Regions from separate parts of the Exiguobacterium sp. s133 genome, predicted to be linked through region 2. Evidence: riboswitches for the same ligand, from Rfam matches in the RefSeq annotation. Region 2 holds a riboswitch; each other region holds the start of a gene.
The links. A riboswitch is a leader RNA that binds a small molecule or an ion and turns the genes downstream of it on or off. The one in region 2 is predicted to bind S-adenosylmethionine.
Positions count from the first base shown of each region.

Region 1: another riboswitch for S-adenosylmethionine. It lies ahead of KNP96_RS15240 (Na+/H+ antiporter NhaC family protein); the one in region 2 lies ahead of msrA (peptide-methionine (S)-S-oxide reductase MsrA).
Region 3: another riboswitch for S-adenosylmethionine. It lies ahead of KNP96_RS09875 (LLM class flavin-dependent oxidoreductase); the one in region 2 lies ahead of msrA (peptide-methionine (S)-S-oxide reductase MsrA).

Region 1 covers NZ_JACSMK010000014.1:14,486-18,899, reverse strand. The annotation lists gene KNP96_RS15255 (hypothetical protein) at 1-354, shown strand, start outside; gene KNP96_RS15250 (aldo/keto reductase) at 412-1,224, opposite strand; gene KNP96_RS15245 (hypothetical protein) at 1,383-1,583, shown strand; gene KNP96_RS15240 (Na+/H+ antiporter NhaC family protein) at 1,626-2,933, opposite strand; SAM riboswitch class I at 3,014-3,117, opposite strand; gene KNP96_RS15235 (metal ABC transporter solute-binding protein, Zn/Mn family) at 3,197-4,165, opposite strand; gene KNP96_RS15230 (alpha/beta hydrolase) at 4,335-4,414, shown strand, end outside.
Region 2 covers NZ_JACSMK010000007.1:110,907-115,320, forward strand. The annotation lists gene KNP96_RS10925 (Crp/Fnr family transcriptional regulator) at 1-310, shown strand, start outside; gene KNP96_RS10930 (DMT family transporter) at 323-802, shown strand; gene msrA (peptide-methionine (S)-S-oxide reductase MsrA) at 1,199-1,729, opposite strand; SAM riboswitch class I at 1,837-1,943, opposite strand; gene KNP96_RS10940 (M20 metallopeptidase family protein) at 2,014-3,186, opposite strand; gene KNP96_RS10945 (putative quinol monooxygenase) at 3,275-3,568, shown strand; gene KNP96_RS10950 (SH3 domain-containing C40 family peptidase) at 3,624-4,414, opposite strand, start outside.
Region 3 covers NZ_JACSMK010000006.1:81,992-86,405, reverse strand. The annotation lists gene KNP96_RS09885 (DUF2325 domain-containing protein) at 1-1,236, shown strand, start outside; gene KNP96_RS09880 (DUF975 family protein) at 1,304-1,978, shown strand; SAM riboswitch class I at 2,169-2,273, shown strand; gene KNP96_RS09875 (LLM class flavin-dependent oxidoreductase) at 2,346-3,404, shown strand; gene KNP96_RS09870 (ATP-grasp domain-containing protein) at 3,401-4,348, shown strand.

The sequences.
Region 1 (4,414 bases), on a different contig from region 2:
GATTATGAACAGCTATTTGCTCTGGAAGACACGGCAGCTCTCTATCACTTGATGAATCAAATCGATATCTATATCGATCAAGAGACCCATTACAACTTAGGTCGAGCGATTGTCGGTGAAGAGTTGATTGTCAACGAAACACAAGCAGCAATTGTCGGGATTCTCCCTCTTCCGTTAATCATCATCTCAGCAGAAGTCATGCGAAATTTTGATCGTCGGTCACTTGAGACGATTTATGATGAAGCGGGGCAACACGGAAAATTCGACGACGTGTGGGAACAGTTTGCTGATTTACGCGCATACTTCAGCAAGGCTGAAACGACAGAAGAGACGATTCTTATTTATTACGCTTAAAAAAAGACTGCTACGGGATAGGTCCCGTCAGCAGTCTTTCGTGTATCGGTCAGTGGATTAAAAGTCAATTTCGTCAGGGTCCGGTCCGAGGCGGACTTCTGTCGCGAGACGATCGATTTGTTCGAGGTCGTCTGCATCGAGTTGGAAATCAAACACATCGAAGTTTTCAGCAATCCGTTCTGGTGTGACTGATTTCGGAAGCGCAACGATTCCGTTATCGAGGTGCCAACGTAGAACGACTTGTGATGGGCTCTTACCATGTTTTTCAGCAATCTCTTTGAAATCATTGATTTCAAGGAACTTACCTTGCATGAGTGGGCTCCATGCTTCGACTTGAATGCTGTGATCTTGCAAGTACTCATGCAATTCATGCTGTGGAAGTTGTGGATGAAGCTCGACTTGGTTGATCATCGGCGTCATGAGTCCTTCTTCAGCAAGTGTATCGAGATGATGTTCTTTAAAGTTCGATACACCAATCGCCTTGATTTTACCTGCTTCGTACAGCTCGACCATGGCTTTCCATGCTTCGACATAACCTTCGACCGGCCAGTGAATGAGATAAAGATCGAGATAATCGGTTTCTAGTCGCTCAAGTGACTCAGCGAAAGCCTCTTTCGTCCGTCCGGCACGAATGTCATCGTTCCAAACTTTAGACGTCAAGAAGAGTTCTTCACGTTTCACGCCGCTTTCTTTGATTCCTTTTGCGACACCACGTTCGTTTTTGTAGACGGCAGCCGTATCGATATGACGGTAACCGACGCGAAGTGCTTCTGCGACGGCAGCCGGTGCTTCCGTCTCTTCATCGACTTGCCAGACACCGAACCCGATCTGTGGAATCGTGATACCATTTGAAAGTTTTGCGTATTGCATGTATATACTCCTCCTTCAATGAAACTAGAATATGGATTTGCCTGTTCAGTTTAGCATGAACTTAGCGGAACATCTGTTTTGATGCTCATAAGCAGGGAATATAGAATGGGAAAGAGAAGAAAGTCTACTGATGCATAAACGAAGAGAGGTGTAATATCATGGTGAAATCGATTAAAAAAGTACCAAAAGGAGTTTGGACAAGCATTGCAGCACTATTAGGTGCTCAAGCCACGTTCCTCTTCCTTGGTGCCCGCAAGACAGGACGCAATCCGTGGGTATGGGGTGGAGCAGGACTCGTTCAATTTCCGCTTCCGGCGATTGCCTATTTCATTTTGAATCGTCAAGAAAAACAAAAATAAAGTGAACCCCCGTCGCAGACGAAGCGACGGGGGTTGTTTGTTTTACGACATGTTGTTTTTCTGTGCGGCATCGCTCTTCCGGCGTGGGAAGCCGAAGAAGATTGCCAGTGATCCACAAACGAACAGTAAAAATGGATAGAACAAATAAGGAATCAGTTCGGGTGACGCCGTTTTCGTCAATTCAGCGGCAATCAAAAGTTGCGCTCCGTACGGGATGATTCCTTGAACACCACAGGAAAAGAGGTCGAGGATACTGGCTGACTTCTTCCGGTCGATGTCATACGTATCCGCGATTTCAGCAGCGAGCGGACCGGCGACAAGAATCGAAATCGTATTATTTGCTGTTGCGAGATTCGTTGCACTGACGAGGGCAGCCATACTGAACTCAGCTCCCCGGCGTTTCGAAATCTTTCGTGTCAGCGTTTCTTTGAGATAAGCAATTCCACCGTTATAGGTGATCAGGCTGACGAGTCCACCCATCAGCAACGTCAAGATTGAGATTTCTGCCATCCCCATCAATCCGTCAGACATCGCGAGGACAAACCCACTTACTCCGAAACTACCGTCGATCATTCCGATGATGCCTGTCAATAACGTCCCGCCGAGTAAGACGAGAATGACGTTGACACCAAAGAGTGCGAGCGCGATGACGGAAAGATACGGAATCAGCTTATAAAATTCAAATGCTTTCGCTTCGACGACATCTCCGGAACCTGACACGAAAGCGAGTAAGATGACAGTGATGACGGCAGCAGGCAAGACGATTAAAAAGTTCGTTCTGAATTTATCACGCATGTTCGTTTTTTGTGTCCGGACAGCGGCGATTGTCGTATCTGAGATAAACGATAAGTTATCACCGAACATTGCTCCACCGACGACGGCAGCAGCGGCGAGTGCGACATTGACACCCGTCGCGTCATGAATCCCGAGTGCGATCGGTGCAAGGGCAGCGATTGTGCCGGTCGAAGTTCCCATCGCCATCGAGATGAAAGCGGCAATGATGAACAATCCACTCATTAAAAGAGACTGGGGTAGGAAACTGAGTGCAGCGTTGACGGTCGCATCAATGGCTCCGATTGCATTCGCTGTTCCAGAAAATGTGCCAGCGAGTAAAAAGATGAAGACCATGATCATGATGTCCGGATTTCCGGCACCGCGGGCAATCCGCTCGACGGTCTGGTTGATGTCTCCCTTAGATGTCGCAGCAGCAAAAATCAAGGCGATTAAAGCTGCAATCAAGATGGGGAATTTGTAAAAGTCGTTATAGAAGATTCCTGCACCGATGAATAATACAAGGAAAACGAACAAGGGGAACAACGCCCATTTGTTCGGCGTAACCGTTTCGTTCATGTGAATCACTCCATTTCTTCAGCATACAAAAAAAGACCCCTTCGCAAGAAAGAAGGAGGTCTTTACTGAAAAAGACGCTCTTCTTATCTCTCAAGCCATAGCTTGCTGGATTTGGCACAGTACGAATCAATCGTCCGCTGCCGAAACATCATTGGGCCAGTCCCTCCGTTTCTCGCGATAAAAAGAAGTCATTTAGTTGTTTAGTCGTTGTTTAAAACACGTTTATTACCCTAACGTATCTTTTAATGCTTGTCAACTGTACCTTACTGCAGTGCTTGTTTGAGCGTCGTCACGTTTTCGTTCATCAAATCAAAGTACGATTGATCTTGTTGATCTTTTGCGACGGACTCGAGGTTATGAATCGTAATCGATTCGGCACCGATTTCTTTTTGGATGACACGGGCGACCTTTGGCGACACCGTCTCTTCGAAGGCGATATAGTTTAAGTCATGCATCTCTGCTTCCTTGACGATGGCAGCCAGCTGTTTTTGGGACGGTTCGTCAGACGGTGAAATACCGGCAATCGGCAGTTGCGTGAAACCGTAACGTTCCGCCAAGTACCCGTATGCGGCATGCGTGACGAGAAGCTCCTTTTTCGAACCGGAGTCAACAGCTTTTTGTAAATTTTGGTCGAGTTCATCTGCTTGTTTGTTAAAGAGTGCGAGGTTTTTATCAAACGTTTCCTTCCGGTCAGGTGCTTCCTTTGCTAACGCGGTCGTAATCGAGTCAGCCATTTTCTTGGCGTTGTTCGGGTCGAGCCAAACATGCGGATCGTATTGTCCATGATCGTGCGACTCTTCTTCAGCCTCGTGATCATCATGGTCATCGTGTGCGTCTTCTTCGTGCGTATGAAGCGAAGCGGAAGCTTCGAGTAAGTCGATATTTTTACTTGTCTCGACAAAACGAATGGAATTACCGGCTAAACTTTCCTTAATCTTTTCAGAGTACGGCTCAAGGGTTGTGCCGGTAAGTAAAAATAGATCGCCTTTCGCAATCGTCGTCAGTTGCTTCGGAGTCGGCTCATACGAATGCGGGTCGGCGCCAGGGGGAACGATTAATTCGACCTGGACGTCCTTTCCGCCGATTTCTTTGGCGATGGCTGCCGTGGCGAACGTCGACGTATAAATTTGCAATTTACCGTCTTCGTCTGAATTTGAAGTCGATGAGCCGCATGCGGCGAGCAGACTGGCAGTTACTGTCGCGATGGTTAACGCTGGAATGATTTTTTTCATATATGAACCCTCCAAGATAATTAAAACGTAATTGTTCCGATTTGGACTTTCTAACTATATCCGACGGAAATTAAAGCGTCAAGTCGGAATGTTGTGAAGTTCTAGTTCAAAATAAATCGGGTAAGAGAAGAGTAGAAGTGAAATCGGAATGAGCCTTGGAGGTGATGAGGTGAAACGTGAAACAGCATGGTTGATGGGTGGCGCCGCTATTTTGACGACGGCTGCTGCTGGTGCGAGTATTTGGAATAA
Region 2 (4,414 bases):
GGTCATTACGACCAAGTGGTACGCGGACTCGAAATCAGCATCATTTCATGTCCTCTATTCGGTCGAAGAACGATTTGCCGGATATCTGTTATCGATTACCTCGGACGTTTCCGACAGTCTGTTTTATCAAGAGATGCGAACGTCGAATCTCCATGACGTCGCCGATTGGCTCGGGACGAGTTACCGTCATTTAAACCGTATCATCTCAACACTTTGTGAAGAAGAAATCTTGGCGAGACGACGCGGGAAAATCATTATTTTAGATGTAGAGCGGATTAAAGAAAAAGCGAACGGAAATAGTTACGAATAAGGAGGGGCTAGCGTGGGACTAGGTATGTTTTGTGCGATTACGGCAGGAATGATGATTAGTTTACAGACGGTATTGAATGCACGGATGAGTCATGCGTTCGGGGCATGGGCGACGACGACCCTCGTCTTTTTTGTCGGGTTCATCGGTTCACTGTTTGCGCTACTCGTATTTCGGGGTGGCACATTCTCGAACATTCAAACGGTCGAACCGCTTTATTTATTCGGTGGTCTGGTCGGTGTCGGTGTCGTATTTTGTGTGATGCGCGGGATTCAGCTGCTCGGTCCATCGATTGCGATTTCGGTCGTCTTGATTTCGCAACTGAGTTTTGCATTATGTGTCGACTTGTTCGGTTGGTTCGGTTTACCGGAACTTGAGCTTTCGCTCGGACAAGTCGCTGGATTGCTTGTGATGCTAGCCGGTATTTTTGTGTTGAAACGATATCAAGTCGTAGAAATCGAATCTTCGGATGAGTTGTCGGAAAAGGTATCGTAATTCTTACGGTTAACTCTGGCAGTATAAAGTCGATTTTTTAGCGCGAAGACGAATCAGTAGTTGTGGAATGAAAGATTCGTTCTTTTCGTTGCTTTCCTCGGGCGAGGCGCAAGCCGTTGCTCCTTGATCCTCACGGACAACGAGCAGGGTCTTGCCAGCCTCTTGGCAGCGCGTGTTCACGCGCTTTTTCCCGTAGGAGTCAACGAAAAACGAAGTTTTCAGGGTGTACCGTAGAGAAAATCATAGAGTAGTGTTAGAGCGCAATCCGTCTCGAATCGCTTTGAAGACAAGGCGAGACAGGGAAACGCGAACGGATTGCCTCTTGTTATAGCATAGTCACTCTTCATAAGAGTTTGTCTACATGCTGAAAGCCCGCACGAAGCGGGCTTTTTTAGTTTAGACAGATACTTCTTCTTTCCAAGCCACATCGATGAATTCATCGCGACCGGATGCTTTCCGGTCTTTTTTGTAGTGTTCCGGATTCTTTTTGTGGAAGTTTTGATGATAGTCTTCTGCTGGATAGAAGGCTTGTGCCGCTTCGATTCGTGTGACGATCGGCTGCTTAAAGCGATTGCTCGCAGCAAGCGCGTCACGTGAAGCAATCGCAGCAAGGCGCTGTTCTTCCGTATGATAAAAGATGGCAGGTGCGTATTGTGTCCCACGGTCCTGGAACTGTCCGCCGGCGTCAGTCGGATCCGTTTGCGGCCAGTAAAGTTCGAGTAACCGCTCGTATGAGAATAACGCCGGATCAAATGTAATCTCGACGACCTCCGAATGACCGGTCGTGCCTGTTTTTATTTGTTCGTATGTCGGATTTTCGATTTGTCCTCCTGTATAACCGGAAACAATTCCGTGAATACCGGGCAGTTCTTCGAATGGGGTCACCATGCACCAGAAACAGCCTCCTGCGAATGTTGCTTTTTCCATCTATATCTCGTCCTTTCCGCTGGCGGTAGTCGCCCTGTAATCATTCGTGCTCTGACAGCGAGAAAACGAAAACGACTCCTTTGCTTGGTTGCAAAAGGAGTCGTCGCTTTTTATCAACCAAAGCTTGCGCTTTGCTGGTCGTAGCACCTTGCCACTGAAGGCAGGTTGCTGGGACGTCATCGATCCAGATCTCTCAGTCCACTCTTGATAAGTGTTATATGAAGTTGATTAAATTCGTTATCATTGATGTGATAATAGCATCTCTAAAACGACAAAGTCAATCATTAAGATTGTAAGGCATGCAGGACGGTCGCACCTAGAGATTTCGCGCCGACGAGTAGTGCCCGTTCATCGATTTCATATTTCGGATGGTGTTGCGGATAAATCGTACTCCCGTCCGTTTTGGCGGACCCCGTAAAGAAGTAGCTTCCTGGGGTACGCTCTAAATAATAGGCGAAATCGTCTGCTGCCATCATCGGTTTGAGTTCTTTGACAGATGCCTCACCTAAGAAAGCCGTCGCTTCTTTAACGAGATTTGTTTCTACCGGATGATTCCAAAGGGATGGATAACCCGTCGTAAAGTCGATGGAGTAGCTCGCACCGATTCCGGCACACGTCGTCCGAGCAACTAAATCGACCTGCTGGCGTAACTGGTGACGCAGCGCTTCGTCAAATGTCCGGATTTCACCGACAATCCGTGCCTCACCAGTAACGATGTTCGGAGCCGTTCCGGCATGGAATGAACCGATTGCGATGATGGCAGGTGAAAACGGATCAACGCGCCGACTGACGAGGTGTTGGAGATTACAGACGAGTTGTGCCCCGGCGACGAGTGCATCTTGTGTTTTATGAGGGGCTTGCGCATGACCACCCTGTCCGTGGACAACGATTTCGAATTCATCGATGGCGCACAGCGTATGTCCTGCGTGATAGCCAATTGTTCCGACAGGTAAGTCATTTTCGAGATGCGTACCGAAAATTGCATCGACCCCGTCAAGACAGCCGTCTTCAATCATTTGAATGGCACCACCCGGGAAGACTTCTTCCCCGTGCTGATGAATGAACACGATTGTTCCGTGAAGGTCTTCTTGCAGTGCTGTAAAGGCCGAGGCAAGACCGAGTGCAATCGCCGTATGTCCGTCATGTCCACACGCATGCATGACACCCGGATGAATCGAACGGAAGGCGAGATCCGTTTCCTCCTGCAGTGGCAGGGCATCGAAATCGGCCCGAATGGCGATGGTCTTTCCAGGATGTTTTCCTTTGAGGGTCGCGACGATCCCGCTACCACCGACGTTCCTGCGGTAAGGGAGACCAAGCTCATCATAAAATGAGGCGATGGCGTTTGGTGTCCGCACTTCTTGAAAAGAGAGTTCCGGGTGACGGTGCAGATCACGACGTCTTTCAATGATTTGTTGTTCGAGTTGATCGAGTTGAGTGAAGAGTTGCTGTTGCATCATAATCATCCTTTCAGGTTTTTGAGGTATGACTTTCTATAAAACGGGTAGAGATAGGAGTAATGAATGATGAGGAGGAAAACAAGTCATGGGAGAAATTATTGTCAACGCGGTCATCACAGTCAAAGCAGGTTTAGCCGATCAAGTCTTTCCGATTTTAAGTACGGTCTACAAAGCTTCACAAAACGAGCCGGGGTGCTTGCGTTATAGCTTACATCAATCGATTGAAGATGAACATCAGTTCATGCTGTATGAAGTCTATCAAGATGAAGAAGCGTTAGAAGCGCATATTGCGTCAGACCACTATAAAGCGTATCGCGAGCAAATCGAATTGTACTTAATCGATCGCCAAGTTACGAAATATGCGGAAATGACATTTTAATGTTAGCTAAAAGAAGCGGACCTCCCGGGTTAGGGAAGGTCCGTTTTTTTAATCATTACATTGATTTGAAACCGAGGAAGTGCTCACGCCAGTGCGGCTCGTAAATTGAACTGATTTGCAGTTGTGATCCTCCGGCATGAATGAAGTGTTTACTATCTAACATGATCCCGATATGCGAGGGGCCATCCGTATACGTGTTTTCGAAGAAGACGATATCCGAGCGTTTTCCGGAACTGATACTTGTGCGTTGATTTGTAAAGAACGCTCCGTACCAGTAACCGCGGACATTCGTCCGTCCGCCGTATTTTCCGGCTTGGTTCGTCGCATAATGAATCAAGCCGGAACAATCGAATCCACCATTCGCCACGTTTTGTGATCCCCATGTGTACGGAGTACCGATATGGGCAACAGCAGCTTGAATCAACTTTTCGCCACGTGAATTATTTTTCTTGTCAACTTTTGTTTCGCTCGTCACTGTAAGGGCCGTCACCGGGATGTAGACGGGCGTCCAGCCGGACTGAATGACATAGAAATTACCGACGCGGTAACGCGGATACACACGCTTGCCTTTTTCGACCAACCCGGCACTTTTTGGACTGGCAGGTGTGTCATAAAATGAAGTCGTTGCTTTGACCGTATAGACTTTTGAACGATTGATGGCTTGCTCGTTATACCGCATATCCGGTTTGCTCGTTCCGATATAAGGATTGAGGACGTAACCCGTTTGACCATTCGGTAGACGGACTTGCCAAAAGTCATCATCAATCGATTTTAATCCGATCAATTTCGTTCCTTTGCTTAAGTGACTCGCCGGACGACTGTAGGCGACGTCAGCAGAAAAGAGTG
Region 3 (4,414 bases), on a different contig from region 2:
TTAGTTACAAGCAAACTGAACATCGTCGAGACAGCAGACGACTGGGGTTTGTTACTTGAAGAAATCAACGGAATCGATGAATGGGTCCAGCTGTCGCAGTACTACGCGCCACGTCAAACAACGACGAAACTAGTAGAACGTCCGGAAACACCATCTAGCCTCCCGATCAAAATGATCCAGGAACGGAAGGAAGAAGTTGAACGGATTGTCGAACAACGGTATTCCTATACGTTCGAACGGCAATTAAAGGGCGGCTCGTTACGGGAATGGCCAAACAGTCATGTCTCAGAAACAGAAATCCGTGACTGGAACCTGGAGCATGGGATGGAAGTCCGTGTCCAAGTCCTACATCAAGATGAGCGCCGGACGTCGCTTGAAATCTTAGCCGTCGTCGCGACGGATCAAGTAAAACCACTTGCAGAACGAATCGTTTTTGAAAAGTGTATCGTCAAGAACCATGGCATCATCGAAGCAACGATTGACGGTCCACTGCAAGATGAGACGGGAAAACCGTTCTATTACACGACACCACTCGAAGACATGCGGTTCTTCCAACTGAAAGCAGGTCAACTCGTCGACCTCGTCATGTGGAAAGGTCATCCGGAGACATTGACGATTGTCTGGAAACACGCATTTCATTATGAAGTACCGACCATGACGGAATTACCGGCACGCGACGTATCGAGTGGTTCGCCCGAGTCCGCCACTGCGTCACCTGCAAACAAACAGGCGAAAACAGGACGCTACGACAAGATGATGCAACGGAAACCGAAGGCGAAGAAAGTCAAAAAAGAGCGGCGCCTCCGGGAAAAGAAAGTCCAGCAACTCGAACGTCTCGATACGACGACATTACCAGGTCAACCAATCGAATTCGTCGATAAAACGGCACTCGATTTTGCTTCCTACGACGGCATGCGTCTCGTCATCGTCGGTAATGAGCAACAGCGCGCCGTCTACCGCGACTTCTTTGCGGAGACGGGAGTCGAATTAATCCATCTTGGCGGTGACGCCCAAGCCGCGAAAAAAATCGCCTGTCTCGCGAAAAAGACGGACGCGATCGTCGTCGTCAAAAGTCGGGTTTCTCACGCAGCAGCGGCACATGTTCTCGTGCAAGCAAAAAAGCACGATATTCCGTTTGCGATTGAACGACTCGATGGACGACGCTCTTTGTATACGGCGTGCCAGCAACAACTTGAAAAAGCAATGGTCCAACGTTTACTAAAAGACGAGCGTTAAAAAGTGAAACCTCCTCAAAAATAAACCGTAAAGAAAGGTAGCACTTATTTTTGAGGAGGATCTTTCGATGTCAAAACAATTAAAATTAGCAGCGCGCGAGTCGTTGCAGGGACGATGGGGCTTCATGGCATTAATGATGTTGTTGTTCTTAATCATTCAAGGCGTTCCGAACGGATTTGCGTCCTCACCCGAAGAGGATTTCCAATTTATCGACTTGATTGGTATGCTCTTGACGGTGTTGACCTTACCGGTTGCAATGGGATGGTCATGGCTCACCCTATCTGTCGCCCGAGACGAGCAGACGAAAGTCGCCGATTTGTTTGAGCCGTACAAAATGTTCTTGAAAGCCATTGGAGTGTCAATCGTCCAAACCTTTTTCTTAGGGCTATGGTTCTTACTTTTCATCATTCCAGGAATCATTAAGTCATTCTCTTACATGTTGACGTATTACATCATTCGGGACGAACCATCGATTGGCATCCTTGATGCCATTACGCGTTCACGCCAAATGATGGATGGACATAAAAAAGAGGCGTTTTTCCTCGTCCTTTCGTTCATCGGTTGGTTCTTGCTCGGAATTGTTACGATCGGAATCGGTTTCCTCTGGATTGGCCCGTACTTCAGCGTCACAATCGCGAAGTTCTACGATCGCGTGCGTGGGGAAGAAGTTTCGACGACTGGTCACCGGACAGCCATGATGGATGCAAATCACAATGACTCACCGTTCGTATCACCAGAATGAATTGATTTTGAACAGCACCATACAAAGCAGGGATTGCCATCTTAAACCGATGTGCAATTCCTGTTTTTAGCTTCTAGACAAAGAAGTATCAAGAAACAGAGTGATTTTCCAAATGTTTTTTAATTCCGATAGGAAAAGAAGGTTTAAAGGTTGCTTTACTCTGCTAAAAGATGTACGCTAATTTCAATTATTCTTATCACGAGAAGTCGAGGGACTGGCCCGACGACACTTCAGCAACCCCGCATGAGCGGAAGGTGCTACTTCCAAGAGGAATTTATTCCTTTGAAGATAAGAGCTGACAGTAGACATTCGTCGCTCTTTTCTAAACGAAAAGAGCGATTTTTTATGCAAAAAGGGGGCACAGGGGATGGAATACGGATTTTGGTTACCAATCTTCGGGGGTTGGTTACGAAACGTCGAGGAGGAACAAATGCCAGCGACATTCGATTATGCGAAACAAGTCGCACAGACGGCAGAACGGATTGGCTTTTCTACGACATTGATTGCAGAATTGAACTTAAACGACATTAAAGGAATAGCCGAACCGAGTCTTGAGGCGTGGACGACGGCAGCGGCGATTGCGGCGACAACGGAACGGTTGGAAATCATGACAGCCGTCCGGCCCGGTTTTCATAATCCGGCGACGACAGCAAAAATGGCGGCGAACCTCGATCAGTTGAGTAACGGACGTTTTACGCTCAACGTCGTCTCGGCCTGGTGGGAGGAAGAAGCCCGTCAATACAATGGGATTTTTACAGCCCATGACGAACGATATGCCCGGACGGAAGAATTCGTGACGGTCATGAAAGGATTATGGGCGGACGCATCACCCTATAGTTTTGATGGGGCGTACTATCAGCTGGAACGGGCAGAGCTTCACCCGAAACCCGTTCAGCGTCCCGGAATCAAGCTCTACGCTGGTGGTGAGAGTGAGACGGGGAAACAGACGATCGTCAATCACTGTGATGCCTATGTCATGCATGGAGGAACGGTCGATGAAGTCGCGACGAAAATTACGGATATGAAAACCCGCCGCGCGGCGACCGGGAAGCAGCCGCTTGCGAGTTTCGGACTGGCGGCCTACATCATCTGTCGCGAGACGGAAGAAGCGGCGCTCGAAGAATGGCACCGGATTACGAACGTTAAAGAAGACGGTGCCGGATATGCCGGGTATGACGACTTCGTCAGTAAATCGCAACTCGAACAACAGGTCAAACGAAATGACTATTCGGTCTCAAACCGGGGACTGCGTCCGAACTTGATTGGGACGCCGGATCAAATCGCAGAACGGATTCTTGAATTTGAAGCAGTCGGCGTGACATTGCTCTTGCTTCAATTTTCTCCGCAACTCGAAGAAATGGAACGCTTTGCCCGCGAGGTCATGCCACGCGTCGAAGCGAAACGAAAGGTAGGTCAACTAAAATGACGAAAATTCATATCTTACACGAAAATCAGGAATGGACGGATCATTTAATCAAGCGACTCGAGGAACTCAACTTACCGTATGAACAGTGGCACCTCAACGAAGGGGTCGTCCCACTCGATGAAACACCACCGGAAGGCGTTTTTTACAGCCGGATGAGTGCCTCGTCCCATACGCGCGGGCACCGCTATGCACCAGAATTGACGGAAGGGGTCCTCGCTTGGCTCGAAGAACATGACCGGACCGTTTTCAACGGAACCCGTGCGTTACGACTCGAGGTCAGTAAGGTCAACCAATACACCGCCTTACGAAAAGCAGGTATCCGTGTTCCGAAAACGACGGCAGCCGTCGGACGTGATCAAATCGTCCAAGCCGCTCAAAACATCGGAGTATCGTCGTTCATCACGAAACACAATCGTGCCGGTAAAGGACTCGGCGTTCAATTGTTCCACTCGATTGAAGCACTCGAGACGTATCTTGACGGACCGACATTCGATGAGCCGGTCGACGGCATCACGTTGATTCAAGAGTACATTCAAGCACCTGAACCCTACATTACGCGTTGTGAATTCGTCGGTGGTAAGTTCGTCTATGCGGTCCGTGTCGATACGTCGGAAGGATTCGAGCTCTGCCCCGCGGATGCTTGTGTCATCGATGATTTGTTCTGCCCGGTCGGAGAAGAGGCGGCAGAGACACCGATGAAATTCCAAATTGTCGACGGGTTCGATGACCCGATCATCGCCCAGTATGAAGCGTTCCTGCAAGAAAATAAAATCGCGGTCGCCGGGATTGAGTTCATCAAGGATGCAGACGGGACGATTTACACGTACGACGTCAATACGAATACGAATTACAATTCGGACGCTGAAGCGGCAGCTGGGAAGTTCGGGATGCTGGAACTCGCAACATTCCTTGGTCATGCGTTAGAACGTCAAACCGTGAAGTGAACATCAAAAACCACTTGAAGTAAGAAAAATACCCTGATTGTGCCGGAGTCGAGCGTTAGAACGACG